DNA from 2 places in the Streptomyces sp. NPDC047117 genome. Region 1 is predicted to be linked to the other one. Evidence: riboswitches for the same ligand, from Rfam matches in the RefSeq annotation. Region 1 holds a riboswitch; the other holds the start of a gene.
The links. A riboswitch is a leader RNA that binds a small molecule or an ion and turns the genes downstream of it on or off. The one in region 1 is predicted to bind thiamine pyrophosphate.
Positions count from the first base shown of each region.

Region 1 (5,724 bases):
GCCCTCGTCGCCCGCGGCGCCCGAAGCCGCCGGCCGCTTCGTCGTCCACCGCACCTCGGACGTCGGACGCATGCCGCCGCTCGGCTACACCCATCCGCGCTTCTCCGGCCCGGAGGACGATCACCGCGCCGCCGTCCGCCCCCGCTTCACCAGCCCCGACTTCACGAGCCCGGACTACGGCGGCCCGGACCACCAGCCGGAGTGAGCCGCGGCGGGCTCCGCCGGCACGGGTGCTGCCGCGCCGCCCGGCGGCTGTGGCAGGACAGCGCCGAGGGGCCCCGGCTCGTGCCAGGGCCCCTCGGCGGACGGGCGGTGCGCGGTGGCCGCGCTCAGGTCACTCCGCGATCGGCAGATACACCCGGTTGCCCGCTGCCGCGAACTCCTTGGACTTCTCGGCCATGCCCGCTTCGGGGTCGATCGCCAGGTCACCACCGTGTTCGCGGCGGATGTCCTGGGAGATCTTCATCGAGCAGAACTTCGGGCCGCACATGGAGCAGAAGTGCGCGGTCTTGGCCGGCTCCGCGGGGAGCGTCTCGTCGTGGAACGCGCGGGCGGTGTCCGGATCGAGGGCCAGGTTGAACTGGTCCTCCCAGCGGAACTCGAAGCGCGCGTCGGAGAGGGCGTCGTCCCACTCCTGTGCGCCCGGGTGGCCCTTCGCCAGGTCGGCCGCGTGTGCCGCGATCTTGTATGTGATGACACCGGTCTTCACGTCGTCGCGGTCGGGCAGGCCCAGGTGCTCCTTGGGCGTGACGTAGCAGAGCATCGCCGTGCCCCACCAGGCGATCATCGCGGCGCCGATACCGGAGGTGATGTGGTCGTACGCGGGCGCGATGTCGGTGGTCAGCGGGCCGAGCGTGTAGAACGGCGCCTCCTCGCAGATCTCCTGCTGGAGGTCGATGTTCTCCTTGATCTTGTGCATCGGGACGTGTCCCGGGCCCTCGATCATGGTCTGCACGCCGTGTGCCTTGGCGATCGTGTTCAGCTCACCGAGCGTCTTCAGCTCGGCGAACTGCGCCTCGTCGTTGGCGTCCGCGATGGAACCGGGGCGCAGCCCGTCTCCGAGGGAGAACGTGACGTCGTACGACGCGAGGATGTCGCAGAGTTCTTCGAAGTTCTCGTAGAGGAACGACTCCTTGTGGTGCGCCAGGCACCAGGCCGCCATGATCGAACCGCCGCGGGAGACGATGCCGGTCTTACGGCGGGCGGTGAGCGGTACGTACCGCAGCAGCACGCCGGCGTGGACCGTCATGTAGTCGACGCCCTGCTCGGCCTGCTCGATGACGGTGTCCTTGTAGATCTCCCAGGTCAGGTCCTCGGCTTTGCCGTCGACCTTCTCCAGCGCCTGGTAGAGGGGGACGGTGCCGATCGGGACGGGGGAGTTGCGCAGCACCCACTCGCGGGTGGTGTGGATGTTGCGTCCGGTGGAGAGGTCCATGACCGTGTCGGCGCCCCAGCGGGTCGCCCAGGTCATCTTCTCCACCTCCTCCTCGATGGAGGAGGTCACCGCGGAGTTGCCGATGTTGGCGTTGACCTTCACCAGGAAGTTCTTGCCGATGATCATCGGCTCGATCTCCGGGTGGTTGACATTGGCCGGCAATACCGCGCGACCCGCCGCGATTTCGTCCCGTACGAACTCGGGCGTGCAGTTCTCACGGACCGCGACGTACTCCATCTCCGCGGTGATCTCGCCGCGCTGCGCGTACGCGAGCTGCGAGACGGCGCCCTCGCGGGCCCGGCGTGGCTGCCGGGGACGGCCGGGGAAGACCGCGTCGAGGTTCTTCAGGCCGCCGCGCGGCGAGGTGTGCTTGAGGCCGTCGTCCTCCGGACGCAGCGGCCGGCCCGCGTACTCCTCGGTGTCGCCGCGGGCGATGATCCAATTCTCCCGCAGCGGCGCGAGGCCACGGCGGACGTCGGTTTCGATCTGGGGGTCGGTGTACGGGCCTGACGTGTCGTAAAGCGTCACGTGCTCGCCATTGGTGAGGTGCACCCTCCGGACCGGCACCCGCAGGTCGGGGCGCGAACCAGAGATGTAGCCCTTGTGCCAGCCGATCTGCTGCGTCTCGGCAGACTCGTCGGTGCCACCGTTTTCGGGCGTGCGTGCATCCTGCAGAGTCATTGAAGACCCACTCCCTACGCCGGCATTACCCGGTAACAGGTTCGGCGGTCGACGCAGCGGTTTCCGTCTGCTGAGGTTTCACGTGAAACCTCGCTGGGACGGAGATCAGCGCCCTCTCAGCCCGGTGCTCCGAGCTCCCGCGATTGCAAAGGTGCCACCACGGTAGCGGCCGATGCCGCGTGGTGAACAGGGGGCCCGGTGAGTTGTTGGATGATCGGGCGGTGACCTCCAACGAGCCCGAGCACCAGCCGCACGGCCATTCCCCCGCGTCCGGCACCCCGCAAGGACACGGCCACAGCCATGGACACAGCCACGGCCCCGCGACCCCCGTGTCCCGGCACCTGCGCAAGGTCATCGCCGCGGTACTGATCCCGTTCGCCCTGGCAGTGGGCGTGGGGCTGATCGCGCTGTGGCCCGGCGGCGCGCCCTCGCACAAGCCGTCCGGGGTGGGTTTCGACCAGGAGACCCAGACCGCGCGTGTCGTCCGCCTGACGAAGGTGAACTGCGCGGACGTCAATGCCCAGCAGCAGCAACAGATGCAACAGCAACAGCAGCCGTCGGGCCCGTCCGGCGGTGAGCAGCAGCAGGCGCAGAGCTGCGAGCAGGCGACCATCGAGGTCACCAGCGGCAAGGACACCGGACACCGCTTCAAGACCGTGGTGACGCCGGACGCTTCACGCCGCTACACCGAGGGCCAGGGCGTCGTGGTGGCGTACGCACCCAAGGCGCCGCGGAACCTGCAGTACTCCGTCACCGACGTGGACCGCTCGTTCCCGATGTGGGTGCTGGCGGCGGTGTTCGCCCTGGCGGTGGTGGTCGTCGGCCGGCTCCGCGGAATCCTGGCGCTGGTCGCGCTGGCGGCGAGCTTCGCGGTGCTCACGGTGTTCATCCTGCCCGCCATCCTGCAAGGGTCGAATCCCCTGCTCGTGGCGGTGATCGGAGGCAGCGCGATCATGCTCATCGCGCTGTATCTGTGCCACGGGCTGACCGCCCGGACGTCGGTCGCGGTGCTCGGCACGCTCGCGTCGCTGCTGCTGATCGGCCTGCTGGGGTCGGTCTTCATCGGCTGGGCGCAGCTGACGGGCAACACCGACGACCAGACGGGTCTCGTGCACAGCCTCTTCCCGGGCATCGAGATCCGCGGTCTGCTGCTGGCGGGGATCATCATCGGTTCACTGGGCGTGCTGGACGATGTGACGGTCACCCAGACGGCGGCCGTGTGGGAGCTGCGGGACGCCGATCCGACGGCGAGCCGGCGGCGGATCTACGGCGCGGCGATGCGCATCGGCCGGGACCACATCGCGTCGGTGGTGAACACGCTGGTGCTGGCGTACGCGGGCGCGGCCCTGCCGCTTCTGCTGCTCTTCTCGATCGCGCGGAGCAGTGTCGGTACGGTCGCCACCAGCGAGGTGGTGGCCGAGGAGATCGTCCGCACGCTGGTGGGCAGCATCGGGCTCGTCGCGTCCGTACCGCTGACGACGCTGCTGGCCGTGCTGGTGGTCTCGGCGGACCGCACCGGTGCGGTCGGGCGGCGGACGGAGTCCGGCCGGGCAGCCGGTCCGGGGCCCGGGCAGCCGGGCAGCAGGCGCGGCGGCCGGGGCCGCCGCCGCAAGCGCTGACGGGCCGGACCGGCGGTCAGCCCGCTTGCCGGGCGTTGGCGAGGATCCGGTCCAGCTCCGCGTCGAGCGTGCCGCAGACCTGCTCCTGGCCGAGCGGGACCAGCCGGTCCGTACGGTCCAGGAAGGCGACGATCGGTGCCGCGCCGACGCGGAAGAGCGCCTGCTCGGCACCCACCTGAAGGCTGACGAAGACGTCGCTGAGGTGCGCGCCCGAGACCGGCGCCACGTGGATGTCTCCCTCGCCGGCCGGCCGGCTCAGGCCGTCCAGGAGGAGTTCCCGGCTGAACGCCCAGGTGACCGGGGTGTCGCCGGGGAGGTCGAACGTGAAGCGCACGGCGTAGGGATCGGCGCTGTCGAAATCCAACTCCACCGGGATCCGGAAGGCGAGCTCCTCGGAGACGATGAAGCTCATCATCACTTCTGCCTGAACTGTCTGGCTCATCAACCACTGCCCCGCACTACTTGATCGAAGTGGCCGGTAATGATCCGCCGACCGCTATTGACGCCATCGTCGACCAGTTGCCGACAGATCACAAGGAGTAATTTTTCAGATACTGATAGAGAAGGCCAGCGTCATAAGGGTCGACTCTGCCATCCTCTGTACCTTTTCGGTTACGGACGGCAGTCGATCGCCCTCACCTGCGGGGAGGGAAATCGCCACCGTGGCCGCCGCCGAACCGACGTGAATGGGAATTGCCGCACAGACGGTGCCCACGGCATATTCCTCCCGTTCGACGGCGAGTTGGGACTTACGCACCGTATCCAAACGGTGCAGCAGATGATCTTCGCTGCGCACGGAATGCGGCGTGAGCGACTGGACTTGATAGCGCGCCAAGTGGTCTTTCCGCGCCTCCTCGTCGAGTTGGGCGAGCAGGCACTGGCCTATCGCGTGCGCGTGAGCAGTCGTACGGAAGTCCGCCCACTCGTCCACCGGCGGCCGGTCGGGATCGTCGCTCACCGCCACGACCTCCACCTCGCCCGCGCGGTACACCGCGAAGTAGACCGCGGCGCCCACTTCCCGGCCGATGTCCGAGAGCGCGTCGGAGATCCGGGTGTGCCGCCGGCGGCGGGCCCCGGCCCTGCTGATCAGCTCGGCTGCCTCCCCGAGGACGAACACCCCGTTCTCCCGCTGGAGATAGCCCTCGTGGGTCAGCGTGCGCAGCAGGTGGTACGTGGTCGGCAGGGGATAACCGGTCTCTCTGGCCAGCTGCTTGGCGGGGGCGCCGCGTGGATGCGCGGCCACCGCCTCCAGCAGCCGGAGCGCCCGCTGCACGGAGCCGATCAGGGTCGGGGGAGTCGTGGATGCGTCGTTCGCGATGACCAAGACCAACCCCCAGGACAGGTCGCCGGAGCCGGGACCCCGGGCCCGGGCCCCGCGCCCGTGCCGCGTGCGCTCCCCGGAAGCCCGTACGTTCCGCCCGGCAACAGCCGGACATTCCGTAACGCCGGCATCCGGAAGATGCCCCGCGTCCGCACTCTAACGTGAGCCCGCGGACGGCAGGTCGATTAGCTTGCGAATTACCTCAGGCGGCGCATTTCTTGACCGATCCGGAAGCCCGCCCGACGCGAGCGCCCCGGACATCTGTTCGCAGGGACAGAGAAAAGGCGTCCCGTTCCCCGGAGAGGGAACGGGACGCCCGGCCTTTCGGCGCGGCGGCACTCATCGACCGCCGCGTACGGAACTCACCACTCGCCGCGCGACGAGGAGGACGAACCGGTGAACCGGCGCACCAGGTAGACGACTCCGGCGATCAGCGCCACGGCCAGCAGGATCTTGAAGAGCAGTCCGATGAGGAAACCCACCACGCTGCCGATCAGCCCGCCGAAGACGACCACCAGGATGACGGGCACCGCGACCCACTTCACCCACCACGGAAGTCCCGCGAATATCTCCTTCACGGCCATTGCTCTGCCCCGCTTTCTTCGTCGTCGCCCGGTCCGCCCGGCACCTGTCCGATCTCTCCCCTGCACCCTCGATGCTAGGGCGGC
Region 1 is NZ_JBEYUN010000002.1:344,676-350,399, forward strand. Features, by position in the region: gene ABZ840_RS04645 (hypothetical protein) at 1-205, shown strand, start outside; gene thiC (phosphomethylpyrimidine synthase ThiC) at 335-2,116, opposite strand; TPP riboswitch at 2,111-2,267, opposite strand; gene ABZ840_RS04655 (YibE/F family protein) at 2,338-3,735, shown strand; gene ABZ840_RS04660 (SsgA family sporulation/cell division regulator) at 3,752-4,177, opposite strand; gene ABZ840_RS04665 (IclR family transcriptional regulator C-terminal domain-containing protein) at 4,283-5,059, opposite strand; gene ABZ840_RS04670 (DUF5326 family protein) at 5,419-5,640, opposite strand.

Region 2 (5,724 bases), on a different contig from region 1:
GGCGATGACCAGCGGGTCCGCTTCGGGGGAGGCGTCAGGCGCCGCTTCGGGCACTGTCGTCTCTTCGAGGGTGTGCGTTTCGGTCATCTGTACGGATCAGCCTCCCTGTACCGCGGTGAGCACCTCGACGCGGTCCCCGGCGCCGAGCGGGGTCGCCGGCCACTGGCCGCGCGGCACGACCTCCTCGTTGACGGCCGCCGCGACCCCGCTGTCGGCGGTGGTCAGCGTCGCCACGAGCCGGTCGAGCGGCAGCCCCGCCGGTATCTCGCGGGGCTCGCCGTTCACGGAGACGGTCACGGGCGCCGGCCCGGAGGCGGCTTCGGGTGCCTGCTGGAGGGTCATACGGTCTGCTCCTGAAGTGCGGCGCGCGGCGCCGAAGAAGGGGACGAGGCGACTGCGGGCCCGAAGCGCAGCGGCGTGAAGGGCCGCGCCTCCTCGGGCAGCTCGCCGGTGGTCAGCGCGTGGGCCATGACGTCGCCGGTGGCCGGGGTGAGCAGCACACCGTTGCGGAAGTGGCCGGTGGCCATCAGCAGGCCGGGCAGCGCGCTGGGCCCGAGGAGCGGCGCGTTGTCGGGCGAGCCCGGACGCAGCCCGGCGATCGTCTCGACCAGCGGCAGCTCCGTGATGCCCGGCACCAGCTCGTGCGCGTCGCGCAGCAGCTCGTAGACGCCGCCCGCGGTCACCGTGGTGTCCCAGCCCAGCTCCTCACTGGTGGCGCCGACGACCATGTCGCCGTTCTCGCGCGGCACCAGGTAGAGCGGGCCGCCGCGTACGACGGCACGCACGGTGCGGGACAGGAACGGGCCGTACGCGGCGGGGATCTTCAGCCGCAGCACCTGGCCCTTGACCGGCCGGACCGGCGGCCGCACCTGCTCCGGCACCCCGGCCAGCAGTCCGCTGAAGCTGCCGGCGGCCAGCACGACCTGCCCGGCCGACAGCGATGTGCCGTCCGCCAGCTCGACGCCCGTGGCCCGGCCGTCGGCGACGGAGAGCCGCCCGGCCCGGTCCCGTACGAACGCCACCCCGGCCCGCTCGCAGGCCGTCAGCAGGGCCGTCGCGAGTCGCCTCGGGTCGATCTGGTGGTCACCGTCCACCCGGAGTCCGCCGCGCACACCCGGCGCGAGCATCGGTTCGAGCTTCCGGCACTCGCGGCCGGTCAGCCACTCCGAGTCCAGTCCGCAGCGGCGCTGCAGCGCGTGCAGCTCGCGCAGGTGGGCGCGGTCGTCGGCGTCCAGGGCCACGGCGAGCGTGCCGCACCGCCGGTATCCCAGCTCCTGTCCGCTCGCCTCGGCCAGCTCGGCGGCGAACGCCGGGTAGCGCGCGGCAGAGTCGAGATTCAGCCCGAGGAGCGTTTCTTCGCCGTAATGCAGCTCGGTGACGGCGGCCAGCATGCCGGCCGCGACGCGCGCAGCGCCGCCGCCCGGCGCCGGATCCACGACCGTCGTGCGCAGCCCCCGCTGGGCGGCGCGCCAGGCCGTCACGAGCCCCGCCAGACCGCCCCCGACGATCACCACGTCGGGGTGCCCGGAAGCCGTCCCCGGTGGCATACCTGCAGGTGGATGCATGAGTGTCCAGCCCCTCCCTTCGCCGGCATGACCCGGATCAGGTTCGTACGGTCGGAGGCCGCCGCAGCCTCCCTCTCAGCCCGGTGCGTCCGGGCTCCCGCGAGTACAAGTGCCGTCAGAGTAGTACGCGTGCCCGACGCGTCGTAAGGGTGCTCTGCGCGGCCGGACCGTGACCCTGTGTCAGAGATCTCGTCGCGCGGTGCTGAGCCAGTCGAAGGACCGCGTCCTAGAGTGATCGAGTGAGCCAGCAGAGCAAGTACTCGCGGACCCCCGACCGCTCGCGCCGCGTCGTCATCGTCGGCGCGGGGATGGCGGGCGTGCAGACCGCCGTTGCCCTGCGCGAACAGGGCTGGCGCGGCACGATCACCCTGCTCGGCGCCGAACCCCACCCGCCCTACGACCGGCCGCCGCTCTCCAAGGCGGTGCTGCTGGGCAAGGCGGACGGCTCGGCCTTCGACGTCGACTTCGCCTCCCTCGGCATCGACCTGGAGCTCGGCCGGCGGGTCACCGGACTCGCCGCCGACGCCCACGAGGTGCTGACGGAGACCGGCCCCGTCCCGTACGACCGCCTGGTCATCGCCACGGGGGCCGAGGCGATCACCCTCCCCGGGAGCGAGGGCGTCCCGGGCGTCCACGTGCTGCGCACCCTGGACGACGCCGAGCGGCTGCGCCCGGTGCTCTCGGCGCAGCAGCGCGTCGTGGTGGTCGGCGCCGGCTGGATCGGCGCGGAGTTCGCCACCGCCGCCCGTGAGGCCGGCTGCGCGGTCACCGTCGTGGAGGCGGCGGACCGCCCGCTGGCCGGCGCGCTGCCCGAGGAGGTGGCAGCGCACATGGCCCGCTGGTACGCCGACGCGGGCGCCGTGCTCCGTACGGGCACCCGGGTCGCCGCGGTGAAGGAGGGCGCCGTCGTGCTCGCGGACGGCACGTCGCTGCCCGCGGACGCCGTGGTGATCGGCATCGGCTCGCGGTGCGCCACGGACTGGCTGGCCGGCTCGGGCGTCGAGCTGTGCGAGGACCGCTCCGTACGGGCCGACGAGCGGCTGCGCACCTCGCTGCCCGATGTGTACGCGGTCGGCGACTGCGCCTCCTTCCCGTCCGCGCGCTACGGGCGCCGCCTCCTCGTGCACCACTGGGACAACGCCCTTCAGGGGCCGCGCACGGTCGCCACGAACATCGCCCGGTGCGAGGCGGAGGGCACGGTGTACGACCCGGTGCCCTACTTCTGGTCGGAGCAGTTCGGCCGCTTCGTGCAGTGCGCCGGGTACAGCCCGGTCGCCGACGAGCTGATCTGGCGCGGTGACCCGGAGAGCGCGGCGTGGACGGCGCTGTGGCTGCGGGAGGGCGCGCTGGTGGCGCTGCTGGCTGTCGGCCGGCCGCGCGACCTGGCGCAGGGCCGCAAGCTCATCGAGCGCGGCGCCCGGCTGGACCGGGCACGCGCCGCCGACGCCTCGGTGCCGCTGAAGTCGGCTGAGCTGTCCGGGCTCTGAAGGGCGGCCGGACCCCTGGTGTGGCCGGTGGTGTGCACTGATGGCGATGCCCGGCTACCGACTGTCAGTGGGGGATGGCACGCTTGGGGTGTGACCGAGATTGACGCAAAGATCGATGGACTGGTTTCCGCCTGGCTCACGCTTCCCGACATCGCCGAGGAGTTCGGCGTCGAGGTGACGCGGGTCCGGCAGCTGGTCAAGGAGGGCCAGCTGATCGCGGTGCGCCGCGGTGAGAACAGGGCCCTCCATGTGCCGGCCGAGTTCATCAAGGACGGAAAGGTCGTCAAGGGCCTGGTGGGGACGCTGACGCTCCTCAGGGACGACGGCTTCACCGACGAAGAGATGCTGGAGTGGCTGTTCACCGCCGATGAGACCCTGCCGGGGACGCCGGCGCAGGCGCTGCGCGAGAATCGCGGCACGGAGGTGAAGCGCCGGGCGCAGGCGCTCGCCGTCTGACACACCCGTCATCACCGCCGTAACCGCAGGGCGTACGGACCGGCAGATCCGGTCCGTACGCCCGGACTGGGGGGAACACCCGATGAGCACCGCACGACAGGCCCTGTCCGACGCCCGGCTGTACCTCTGCACGGGGGCACGCAAGGAGCAGGGCGATCTGCCGGAGTTCCTGGACGCCGTGCTCTCCTCCGGCGTGGACATCGTGCAGCTGCGCGACAAGGGCATGGAGGCCGGCGAGGAGCTGACCCACCTGGAGGTCTTCGCCGACGCCTGCAAGCGGCACGGCAAGCTGCTCGCGGTCAACGACCGCGCGGACGTCGCGCACGCCATCGGCTCCGACGTGCTCCACCTCGGGCAGGGCGACCTGCCGGTCCCGGCGGCCCGCGCCGTCCTCGGCGAGGACGTGCTCATAGGCCGTTCCACACACGCGGAGGCGGAGGTCGACGCCGCCCTGACCGCGCCGGGCGTGGACTACTTCTGCACGGGCCCCTGCTGGCCCACCCCCACCAAGCCCGGGCGGCACGCCCCCGGCCTGGACCTCGTGCGCTACACCGCCGCGCAGCGCCCCGACCGCCCCTGGTTCGCCATCGGCGGCATCGACGCGGACAACCTGGACGAGGTGCTGGCCGCAGGCGCCCGCCGCGTCGTGGTGGTGCGCGCGATCACCGAGGCGGAGGACCCCGGCGCCGCCGCGGCCGCGCTGGCGAAGCGGATCCGCGCGTACGACGCCTGAGTCGCACCCGGAGTGACGTCGGGCGCATACGGAGCGTCACGAAGTCCGGGGCGGTGAGCAGTGGTCTGACGTGAAGTGTCCGACTGGTGAACAGGAGCCCGGCAAACCGGGGCATTCCGCAAGGCGTGGTTGGGGGCCCGCCAGGCCGGTGGTTAACCTGCCGGTATGGCCCTAGGTACCCCTTCCACCAGGACTGACCGCGCGCGTACGGTGCGTGAACTGCTCGCTTCGGGCAAGCGGTCCTATTCGTTCGAGTTCGCCGCCCCCAAGACCGAGAAGGGCGAGCGGACTCTGTGGAAGGCCATTCGCCGGATCGAGGCCGTCGCGCCGACCTTCGTGTCCGTGACGTACGGCGCCGGCGGCACCTCCCGTGAGGGCACCGTCCGCGCGACCGAGCGGATCGCCACGGACACCACCCTCACCCCGGTCGCCCACCTGACCGCGGTCAACCACTCCCTCGCCGACCTGCGGAACATCATCGGCCAGTACGCCGGTGCCGGGATCCGCAACATGCTCGCGCTGCGCGGCGACCCGCCCGGCGACCCGATGGGCGAGTGGGTGCGCCACCCCGAGGGCATCGAGTACGCCGCCGAACTGGTCCGGCTGATCAAGGAGTCCGGCGACTTCTGCGTCGGCGTCGCGGCCTTCCCCGAGATGCACCCGCGCTCCACCGACTGGGACACCGACATCCGGCACTTCGTGGACAAGTGCCGTGCGGGCGCCGACTTCGCGATCACCCAGATGTTCTTCAACGCAGAGGACTATCTGCGCCTTCGTGACCGGGTGGCCGCCGCCGGTTGCGAAACGCCGATCATCCCGGAGATCATGCCCGTCACGAACGTCCGGCAGATCGAACGGTTCGCCCAGCTCAGCAACGCGGCGTTCCCGCCGGAGCTGGCGGATCGCATCCTTGCGGTCAAGGACGATCCGGCGGCTGTACGCTCCATTGGCATCGAGTACGCCACGGAGCTGTGTGCACGCTTGACCGCCGAGGACGTTCCCGGGTTGCACTTCATTACCCTGAACCACTCCACGGCGACGCTGGAAATCTACGAGAATCTGGGTCTGCACCAGCAGACCTGACCACGTGCCCGCAGCGGCGGAAACAGGGGCGTACATGGGCTGGACGATCCTCTACATCGCGTTCGGCATCGTGGCGCTCTGGCTGCTGAGCGAGGTACTGCTCCAGTACAAGGCCCGGCTGCGCTGGCGTCTGCTCGCCTTCACCGGCTTCCTCGGCGTCGTCATCGGCGTGGTCCTGCCGTCGATCGTGGTCATCGCGATCGGCGCCGCGGCCTTCGCGGTGGGCCAGACCTACGTCACGCTCTCCTTCCGCCGCGGCTTCACGATGGGCTGGGCGCTGGCCGCGGGGAGACCGAAGGTCGGCCGCCGCCGGCGCGGCGGTTCCTCGGCCGCGGCAGGCACCGCTCCGGACGCCTCGGCGCCGCAGACCGGCCCGGACCCGGCCGAGGGCTACGACGGC
Region 2 is NZ_JBEYUN010000008.1:340,252-345,975, reverse strand. Features, by position in the region: gene ABZ840_RS18300 (thiazole synthase) at 1-87, opposite strand, end outside; gene thiS (sulfur carrier protein ThiS) at 97-342, opposite strand; gene thiO (glycine oxidase ThiO) at 339-1,565, opposite strand; TPP riboswitch at 1,563-1,676, opposite strand; gene ABZ840_RS18285 (FAD-dependent oxidoreductase) at 1,805-3,052, shown strand; gene ABZ840_RS18280 (Rv2175c family DNA-binding protein) at 3,143-3,508, shown strand; gene thiE (thiamine phosphate synthase) at 3,591-4,241, shown strand; gene metF (methylenetetrahydrofolate reductase [NAD(P)H]) at 4,407-5,324, shown strand; gene ABZ840_RS18265 (hypothetical protein) at 5,359-5,724, shown strand, end outside.
Region 2: linked by a shared signal. The riboswitch ahead of thiO (glycine oxidase ThiO) and the one ahead of thiC (phosphomethylpyrimidine synthase ThiC) in region 1 are both predicted to bind thiamine pyrophosphate.